3 regions of the Stenotrophomonas sp. YJH_SMC_119 genome follow, and region 1 is predicted to be linked to each of the others. Evidence: predicted binding sites of a transcription regulator. Region 1 holds the regulator's gene; each other region holds the start of a gene.
The links. The regulator FliA, encoded in region 1, starts transcription of late flagellar genes. The targets are predictions, from matches to a motif close to TAAAGTTTNNCNNNCNNNGGCCGATAA.
Positions count from the first base shown of each region.

Region 2: the regulator FliA is predicted to act here: its motif matches at 1,114-1,140, upstream of AC5P6S_RS20875 (GGDEF domain-containing protein).
Region 3: the regulator FliA is predicted to act here: its motif matches at 1,488-1,514, upstream of AC5P6S_RS20290 (methyl-accepting chemotaxis protein).

Region 1 covers NZ_JCAFRP010000020.1:30,469-33,739, forward strand. The annotation lists gene flhF (flagellar biosynthesis GTPase FlhF) at 1-765, shown strand, start outside; gene AC5P6S_RS20065 (MinD/ParA family ATP-binding protein) at 752-1,639, shown strand; gene AC5P6S_RS20070 (RNA polymerase sigma factor FliA) at 1,636-2,379, shown strand; gene cheY (chemotaxis response regulator CheY) at 2,437-2,829, shown strand; gene AC5P6S_RS20080 (protein phosphatase CheZ) at 2,829-3,271, shown strand, end outside.
Region 2 covers NZ_JCAFRP010000027.1:643-3,913, reverse strand. The annotation lists gene egtB (ergothioneine biosynthesis protein EgtB) at 1-1,033, opposite strand, end outside; gene AC5P6S_RS20875 (GGDEF domain-containing protein) at 1,184-2,464, shown strand; gene AC5P6S_RS20870 (YchJ family protein) at 2,468-2,860, opposite strand; gene AC5P6S_RS20865 (sulfite exporter TauE/SafE family protein) at 2,963-3,271, shown strand, end outside.
Region 3 covers NZ_JCAFRP010000022.1:21-3,291, forward strand. The annotation lists gene AC5P6S_RS20275 (hypothetical protein) at 126-539, shown strand; gene AC5P6S_RS20280 (DUF596 domain-containing protein) at 536-880, shown strand; gene AC5P6S_RS20285 (hypothetical protein) at 961-1,335, shown strand; gene AC5P6S_RS20290 (methyl-accepting chemotaxis protein) at 1,546-3,271, shown strand, end outside.

The DNA.
Region 1 (3,271 bases):
TTCGACGCCGGGCTGGCCCGCGACGTGGCCATGCAGATCCCGCTGGAGACCGAAGCCCATCGTGGCCGCGGCCTGATGCTGGGGCTGATCTCGCGCAAGCTGCCGATCGCCCCGGTCGACCCGCTGGAAGAAGGCGGCGTGATCGCCCTGGTCGGCCCGACCGGCGCCGGCAAGACCACCACCATCGCCAAGCTGGCCTCGCGCTTCGCCGAGAAGCATGCGCCGCGCGATGTGGCCCTGGTGACCACCGACACCACCCGCATCGGCGCCCGCGAGCAGCTGTACGGCTACGGCCGCCAGCTCGGCATCGCGGTGCACGAGGCCAACAGCGGCACCGACCTGGACCAGCTGCTGGAACGCCTGAAGGACTACAAGCTGGTGCTGATCGACACCGCCGGCCTGGGCCCGCGCGACCGCGCGCTGGCCGCGCAGCTGCAGTGGCTGCGCGCCGCCCGCCAGGTACGCACCCTGCTGGTGCTGCCGGCCAACACCAGCTTCGGCGACATGGACGAGGTGGTCCGCCGCTTCGGCGCCGCCAACCTGCAGGGCCTGGTGCTGAGCAAGCTGGACGAGACCGGCCGCTTCGGCAACGCCCTGTCAGTGGCCGTGGACCACGCCCTCCCGATCACCTGGGTGACCGATGGCCAGGACGTTCCGGAGGACCTGCACCGGGCCAGTGCGGCCAATCTCGTACTTCGCCTTGAAGATTTGCGCCGCGCGGCCGATATGCCCTGCAACCCGGAGTTGAACCATGCCGTCGCGTGAGTACGCCAAGCTGACCAAGACCTTCCCGCTGTCGGCCACCCGCAGCGAGCCGCTCGGCCCTGTGCGCACCATTGCCGTCACTGGCGGCAAGGGCGGCGTGGGCAAGACGAATGTGTCCGCCAACCTGGCGGTGGCACTGGCCGGCATGGGCAAGCGCACGCTGCTGCTGGACGCCGACCTGGGCCTGGCCAACATCGACGTGATCCTGGGGCTGAACCCGACCTTCACGCTGGCCGACCTGGTCGCCGGCCGCTGCTCGCTGGACGACGTCATCGTCGAAGGCCCGAACGGCGTGCTGGTGGTGCCGGCCGCGTCCGGCCGCCGGCACATGGCCGAGCTGGCCCCGGCCGAGCACGTCGGCCTGGTCAACGTGTTCTCCGAGCTGGAACGCGAACTGGACATCATGGTGGTGGACACCGCCGCAGGCATCACCGACGGCGTGCTGACCTTCTGCCAGGCCGCGCAGGACACCGTGGTGGTGGTCTGTGACGAGCCGGCCTCGATCACCGACGCCTACGCGCTGATCAAGGTGCTGTCGCGCGAACGCGGCGTGGACCGCATCCAGGTAGTGGCCAACATGGTGCGCGACCCCAACGAGGGCCGCGTGCTGTACGAAAAGCTGACCCGCGTGTGCGAGAAGTTCCTCGCCGATGTCTCGCTGAACTACCTGGGCTGCGTGCCGCAGGACGACTGGCTGCGCCTGTCGGTGCAGCGCCAGCAGCCGGTGGTGAAGGCCTACCCGTCCAGCCCGGCCGCGCTGGCGATCACCGAGATCGCGCGTCGCACCGCACGCTGGCAGGCGCCGACCGAACCGCGTGGCGGCGTCGAGTTCTTCCTCGAGCGCATCCTCAAGCAGCGCGGGGTGGCCGCATGAAAGGCGCAGCCCAGTACAGGGAAGTCCAGCGCTCGGCGGCCAACGAGGTCATCGCCCAGCATTCGGACCTGGTGCGGCGCATCGCCCACCACCTGGCCGCGCGGTTGCCGGCCAGCGTTGAAGTGGACGACCTGATCCAGGCCGGCATGATGGGCCTGATCGAAGCGTCGCGCAGCTACGACGCCGACCAGGGCGCCTCGTTCGAGACCTATGCCTCGATCCGCATCCGCGGTTCGATGATCGACGAGATCCGCCGTGGCGACTGGGTGCCGCGCTCGGTGCACCGCCGTGCACGCGATGCCGCCGCCACCATCCGCCGCCTGGAACAGAGCAGCGGCCGCGCCGCCAGCGCCACCGAAGTGGCCGCAGCGATGGAGATGCCGCTGCCCGAATACCTGCGGTTGATGGAAGACGCCGCCCGTGGCCAGGTGCTGAGCCTGGAGTCGCGCATCGAGGACCAGGGCGAGCTGGACACCGTCGCCCAGGGCGGCCCGACCCCGCAGCAGGTACTGGAGCGTGGTGAGTTCGGCCGCGAGCTGGGCAAGGCCATCGGCCACCTGCCCGAGCGCGAACAGCTGGTGCTCTCGCTCTACTACGAGCAGGAACTGAACCTGAAGGAGATCGGCGCGGTGCTCGGCGTGAGCGAGTCGCGGGTCTGCCAGATCCACGGCCAGGCGGTGCTGCGCCTGCGTGGCCGGCTCAAGATTTTCGAGGCGGCGGACGCCGGCCTGGAAGAATGAACATGCCCGAGGCGGCTGCCCCCGGCCGCCCGGAATGAACAACAAAGGAACTCTGCTTTGAACAAGAACATGCGCATCCTGATCGTCGATGACTTCTCGACCATGCGTCGGATCGTCAAGAACCTGCTGGGCGATCTGGGCTTCACCAATACCGCCGAAGCCGAGGACGGGCATGCCGCGCTGTCGCTGCTGCAGAGCCAGCCGTTCGATTTCGTGGTCACCGACTGGAACATGCCGGTGATGACCGGCATCGAGCTGCTGAAGGCGATCCGTGCCGATGCCAAGCTGAAGACCCTGCCAGTGCTGATGGTCACCGCCGAAGCCAAGCGCGAACAGATCATCGAAGCCGCCCAGAACGGCGTGAACGGCTACATCATCAAGCCGTTCACTGCGCAGACGCTGGAAGAGAAGCTCGGCAAGATCTTCGAACGCTTGGCGGCCAGCGCCTGATGGATACCACGGTCGACAAGAGCGCCCTCGCCCTGCGCCTGCAGGAAGCCCTGGACGCACTCGAGTCCGGTGACGAGGCCGCCTGGCGGCAGCGCATCGACGGACTGGTCGCGCTGCGAACGCAGCCGATGATGAGCGGCCTCTCGCGGCTGGCCCGCGAGCTGGGGCAGGCACTGGGTGAGCTGCCGACCGTGCCCAGCGAGGCCGGTGAGCTGGACGACGCCTGCGCACGCCTGGACCACGTGGTGGCCATGACCGAACAGGCCACGCACCGTACCCTGGACCTGGCCGAGGAATGCCGCAGCCTGACCGAACAGCTGCGTGCTGAAGGCCTGCAGCCGGGCCAGGACGCGCAGCTCGAGCGCATCCGCCACAACCTGACCGAGATCGCCCTGACCCAGAGCTACCAGGACCTGACCGGGCAGATCATCCGTCGCGTGGT
Region 2 (3,271 bases), on a different contig from region 1:
GACGCAGTCCACTGCCCCCTGCAGCCTGCGGGTGCAGCCGATCGTCATCGGCAAAATGACCGCGAGGCGGCAGCGTTGCGGCGGCAGCCTCCCACTCGAACTCGCTGGGCAGGCGCGCACCGGCCCAGCGGGCGCAGGCATCGGCCTCGTAGTAGCTGAGGTGGCAGACCGGCGCATGCGGATCCAGTTCGCGCCAACCGCCCAGGGTGTACTCGCGCTGCAGGGCGTCATCCCAGTACAGCGGGTGCTGCCAGCTCTCGGCTTCGCGCAGCGCCCAGCCTTCGCTGAGCCACCAGCGCGGTTCGCGGTAGCCGCCGGCGTCGATGAAAGCGCGGTACTCGGCATTGCTGACGGGACGCTCGGCCAGTGCGTGCGCGGGGAGCAGCACGCGATGCGCCGGCGATTCGTTGTCGTAGGCGAAGGCGGTGTGCTGCGGCCAGGCTGCGGCGCCGATGGTGACGATGCGCTCGGGCGACTCGATCCAGCCCTGCGCACTGGCAGGGCTGGTTGCAGGCTGCAGGTCCTCGCGGTAGGCCGGCTGCAACGGATTGCACCAGAACGCGTGCTTGATGTCGGTGAGCAGCAGTTCCTGGTGCTGCTGTTCGTGCTGCAGGCCCAACTGCAGGTGCTGCAGTGCCTGCTCATCAAGGTCGCCTGCCGCCAGCCGCGATTGCACCTGTGCATCGACCTGCTGGCGGTAGTCGCGCACCTGCTGCAGCGATGGCCGCGACAGCAGCCCACGCTGCGGCCGGGCATGCGCCGGGCCGAGGCTCTTGTAGTAGCTGTTGAACAGGTAGTCCCAGGCAGGGTCATGCGCCGGTGCAGGTGGGAAGCCGGCCAGCACGAAGCGTTCGAAGAACCAGGTGGTGTGGGCCAGGTGCCATTTGCTCGGGCTGGCATCGGCCATGCTCTGCAGCATGGCATCTTCGGCGCTGAGGGGGGCTGCCAGGTGCATGCTGCGGTTCCGCACACATGCGTACTGGCGGGCGAGATCGCGCTGCGGGGCAGCGACGGCGGTGGCTACGCTGTCCATCCGGGCAGCATCTGCGCAACAGGGTGAGTGCGATGTCATCGTTCGACGTCAACGCGTTCACATGCGTGACCATCCCGCATTCAAGAAGCCGGTGCGAACGCCGCTAACGGCAATGCTGCGGCCGCGTCGTCACCGCGCTGGAATTCCTGCTTGCCCCTGCATCCGCTCCGCCAGCCTGCGCATTACCTGTTCGTGCTGCCCGCCGTGCTGGTTGCCGTGGTGCTGTGGGCAGCACTGGGCAACGAAGACGTTGCCAGTCCGGCCCAACGCATCCTGCCCTGGCTGCTGGCCTGCCTCGGCGCCGGCCTTGCCCTGCTCTACCACCAGGTGCGTACGCTCTGCCTGCTGCTGGTGGTGGCGGTCATGTTCGCGCTGCTGCACCAGGACGTGGGCGGCTACCTGCACAGCGGCCACGTCACGGCGCTGACACCGCTGCGCTTCCATGCCATTTCGGCCTGGTTGCCCTTGCTGTTCGCGGGCCTGGCATTGTGGCCCGAGCGCGGGCGGCGCCGCCACGACCTGCTGTTGCGGAGTGTTGCCAGTGGCACCGCGCTGATGATCTTCCTGCTACTGGCCACGCAGCAACCCCGGGGCATGCACGATCTGCTGTCCAACCGCCACTGGAGCTGGATTCCGGCCGACTGGAACGCGCTGGCACAGCTGCCAGCGCTGCTGTTCCTTCTGGCAACCGCCGCGCTGGGCTGGCAGGCCTGGCGGCATCCGCGCCCGTTGCACACGGCGATGCTGCTGGCCCTGCTGTGCCTGTGGTGGATGCTGCCACGGGTGTTCCTGCAGCCGGTGCTGCTGCCGGCACTGGCCAGCGCGGCCCTGCTGCTGATGCTGGGCGCGATGCTGCAGGAGTCCTTCCATATGGCCTTCCGCGATGAGCTGACCGGCCTGCCGGGGCGCCGCGCCTTCAATGAGACCCTGCAGCGGGCGCGCGGCACCTACAGCATCGCGATGGTGGACGTGGACCACTTCAAGTCGTTCAACGACACCCACGGCCACGACACCGGCGACGATGTGCTGCGCCTGGTGGCCTCGCGCCTGGACCGGGTGGGCGATGGTGGCCGGGCGTTCCGCTATGGCGGCGAGGAGTTCGCGGTGGTGTTCCTGGATCGTCCCGCAGCGGCCTGCGTGGATGCAGTCGAGGCGCTGCGGCAGACCATCGAGGACACCCGCATGCAGCTGCGCGACCGGAGCACGCGCAGCCGCGACGATGAAACCGGGCGCCGGCAGCGCGGACGCGGCGGAAGCGGGCAGACGGTGCAGGTGACGGTGAGCATCGGGCTGGCAGACAGCCGCGTGGATGAGCGGCCAGCGGCAGTGATCAAGGCCGCCGACCAGGCGCTGTACGCAGCCAAGGACGGTGGCCGCAACCAGGTCCGCGCGCATGCCGGCCAGCGCGTGCTGGCGGCACGCGGCGGCTGAGGCTCACACCGCGTCGAGGTAGTACCAGCGGCCGTCGACGCGCAGAAAGCGGCTGTGCTCGCCCATCTTCACCGCGCTGCCGCCGCCCACGCGGTAGCGGGCGGTGAAGCGCACTTCGGCGCTGTCGGCGCCGGTGACAGTGTGCTCGTGCACGGTCAGGCCCAGCCAATGCGTACGCTGGCCGGGCGCATCATCCAGCGACAACTCGGCCGGACGGGTATCCGGATGCCAGCTCTGGCGCAGATAGTCCGCCAGCCCCCGCACATAGGCGCTGTAACGCGATCGCATCAGGCGCTCGGCATCGGGGGCGGCCTCACCGGCATGGAAACGGCCACAGCAGGCGGCGTACTCGGCGGGAAGGCCGCAGGGGCAGGGATCGGTGGGTTTTCGGCTCATGCGGACATTGTCGCCGGGTTGTGCGGATGGATCCACGCGGGGCACCGGTCAACCAGTGCAGGACAGGCGTATGCTGTCGCGCCCCCATATCGATTGATCGCCGTGCTGGAACTGGTTCCCCCTGAGTTGTGGTGGCTGGTGGTCATCGCCTTCATCGCCGGGCTGGTCGATGCCGCCGTCGGTGGTGGTGGGCTGGTGCAGCTGCCTGGCCTGTTCACGGTGCTGCCGCAGCAGACGCCGGCGATGCTGTTTGGTACCAACAAGTTCAGTTCGATGTTCGGTACCGGTGCGGCCGCCTGGCGCTATGCGCGCAACGTGCGCTTCCCGTGGAAGCCGGTGTTGTTCGCGGCCGGCACGGCCTTCATCTTCTCCTTCGCCGGCGCCACCGCGGTAAGCCTGCTGCCCAAGGAC
Region 3 (3,271 bases), on a different contig from region 1:
TGCGGGCTCGCTGACATTCACCGACCTGCAGAACCACATGGACTATACGGCCAGCTCCGGCAGCATCAGTGGTGGTGCGGGCGGGCAGATGGATGGCTGGGCGCCCAAGCCGGGAACTGCCCGATTTGTCTCTCAAACAACCTGAATCCGTTCTTCAGGCGTACTCGCAAAAGCGAATTGATGACCTCGCACACCAATACAATAGCAAGTCATTGGATCCTAAGGATTTTCAGCTTAATCTTGGTTCAAAGGTCTTGAAGGCCGATGCTCAAGTCAGTACGGGTGCTCCGGTTTATATTGGTGCAAGCACATCCGATGTCATGCTGTATTTCAGACAGCTGACTGGAACTGATCGCATGCCTGTCGCGAAGGTCGTACCTGGAAAGGGTCTTCTTTATACGGCAACCACGAGCTCTGGTGCAAAGATAACTCTTAGAGATTTTTCAACGAGCGCGCAGAAGACTGGTGCTAGTTGGACAATTGATGTGCAGGATAAATCCATAAATAATGGAAAGCGAGTAGAGGTGAAGTTCAAATGAAAGACGGGATTCATTGTGCAGTGGTGACTTCTTCGTTTGGGTTATCAATGGGTGCCGTCTGGCAGCACATGACGATGGAAATGGGAGGTGTTGGGATCTCCGAAAGAAAAGACGCGTTCTTCGAGTTGATGGGTCGTTTGTTGAGGGAAGGGAAAGTGAGGCTTGCAACGGACGGGGTGTTCTTGCAAGGCGACTGGAGGGAGCAGCTGACGCTAATCTCAAACGCTTGGCCCGAAAATCCTGGTGAAGATGATATCGATGGATTCGGCCTCTGGTTCTTGACCGATGCTCCGGCGGGTCTGGTTTGGATCGGCGCAGATGGCCGTGAACAGTGGACGTAGTAGTCCGATTCATGTCGGTGGCGCCCGATGATCCTGACGAATGGGTCAGGGCTTGTAACGACACCGAGCTTTGATGAAGCTTGCTTGAGTCGAAGCCGGTGCCGATCTGGGTTTCGTGCTGCGCGCTCTGGACTCGATCCAGGCCGTACTCCGACGGTGCCGACGGCCTGCGTGGATATCTTCCAGCATCCAACACCGGCTTCGGATTCAGCATCGTCGACCCGCCGGAAGCTGTCGTTGCGGAAGGGATTGAAGCCAAGTGGCAGGTCGGCCTGCTCGGCTCGTTTCATTTCCGCGCGAGCGGGTTTGAAAGTGCCTGGGAGGAAATCTGCCGCTTCATCAATCGTTACGCTGCGGCGTGCGAGTTCCGGTTTGTGCTCTCCTTCCAGTTCGAGAGCATCTATGCGGCAAGGCTCGGGAAGGATCTGGTCTTCCCGGGGCCTGCTGCTCGGTAATGCTGGATGCCGGGGCGGCAGGCCCGGGCCTGATCCCATTCTCGGTACACATGGCGATATGCCTTATGGATATAACGCGTTCGTGGGTTTTCTGATTTCACACCTGTCTGCACAGTTCCAGAGTTTTAGATCGATATAATAATATCGACCCATAAAGTTTCCCCTGCCTGCGCCGCCATCGATCATACGGCCATGATCAAGGGAATTGAGATGCTCGCCTTACGCAACCTTCGAGTGGGATCCCGGCTGGGTGCCGGGTTCGGTTTGCTGCTGCTGTTCATCGTGGCCATCGTTGGCCTCGTGCTGTACGGAAACCACCTGAAGTCCGCCCAGTTCGAGAAAGTGGTGGACGTCAACATGGTGAAGATGCGGCTGTTGAACGACATGCTGGATACCAACAACGCGGTGCTGATGCATCGCCGGCTGATGGTGATCAAGCGCGGTGAGGATTTCGACAAGGATTATCAGAAGGCGCAGGAGCTGTCGCAGACCTACGACGGTATCTGGGCCAAGTACATCAAGATTCCACGCGACGCCACTGGTGATGCCCTGGTGGCGAAAATCGACGCGGCACGCAAGGCCACCGACGCCTCCACCCAGCATCTGCACGAGCGCATGAAGGCCGGTGATTTCAACGGCGCGGCCAAGGAACTGCTCGCCGAGCACGGCTTGGCCACCGCATGGAATGAGGCGATCTCGACCCTGCTGCGGCATCAGGAGACACTGACCGAGCGCAGTCGCGAGGAATACCGTTCAACCGAATCCTGGACCGGCACGTTGTCGATCGTGTTCGGCGCGTTGAGCCTGCTACTGGGCTCGCTGGCCGCGTGGGCCATCACCCGCAGCCTGACCCGCCCGCTGGAAGGTGCGGTGAAGCTGGCCGACGGCATCGCCAACGGGCGGCTGGACAACAGCATCGACGCGTCCGGCAACGATGAGGTGACGCAGCTGCTCAGGTCGATGCAGCGCATGCAGGCGCAGTTGCAGTCGGTGATGGCGGCGCAGGGCGAGCTGGCCCGCCAGCACGACGCGGGCAGCCTCAGCTATCGCATGGACGAGAGTGCTTTTCCTGGCGACTACGGGCGCATGGTGCACGAGACCAATGCGCTGGTCGGCTCGCATGTGCAGGTGCAGAACCGGCTGATCGAAGTAATGAAGCATTACGCCCGCGGTGATCTGTCAGTGGACATGGATCCGTTGCCGGGCGAGAAGGCCGCAATCACCCAGGCCATGGACGAAACCAAGACCAGCCTGTCGGCGATCAACGGTGAGATCCGCCGCCTGGCGACGGCCGCAGCCGCCGGCGACTTCAGCCTGCGCGGCGATGAAGATCGCTTCGCCTATGATTTCCGCGACATGGTGGCCGGGCTCAATCGCCTGATGCAGACCACCGACGAGAACCTGGTGCAGGTGTCGACCCTGCTGCAGGCGATCTCGCGCGGTGACCTCACCGTGCGCATGCAGGGCGACTTCCACGGCGTGTTTGCCCGCATGCGCGATGACTGCAATGCCACCGTCGATCAGCTCAAGCAGATTGTCGGCCGTATCCAGTCCAGCGCGTCCAGCATCAACCTGGCGGCAGGCGAGATCGCGTCGGGCAACACCGATCTGTCGCGTCGCACCGAGCAGCAGGCGGCGAACCTGGAAGAGACGGCGGCGTCGATGGAGGAGCTAACCTCCATCGTGAAGCAGAACGCCGAGCACGCACGCCAGGCCAACCAGCTCGCCATCGGCGCGCATGGTGTCGCGTCGCAGGGCGGCGAGGTGGTCGGCCAGGTGGTCACCACGATGTCGGCCATCGAAGCCTCGTCGAAGAAGATCGCCGAGATCATTTCGGTCATTGATGGCATCGCATTCCAGACCAACATCCTGGCGCTTAACGCTGCAGTGGAAGCCGCTCGTGCCGGCGAGCAGGGCAGGGGCTTTGCGGTGGTGG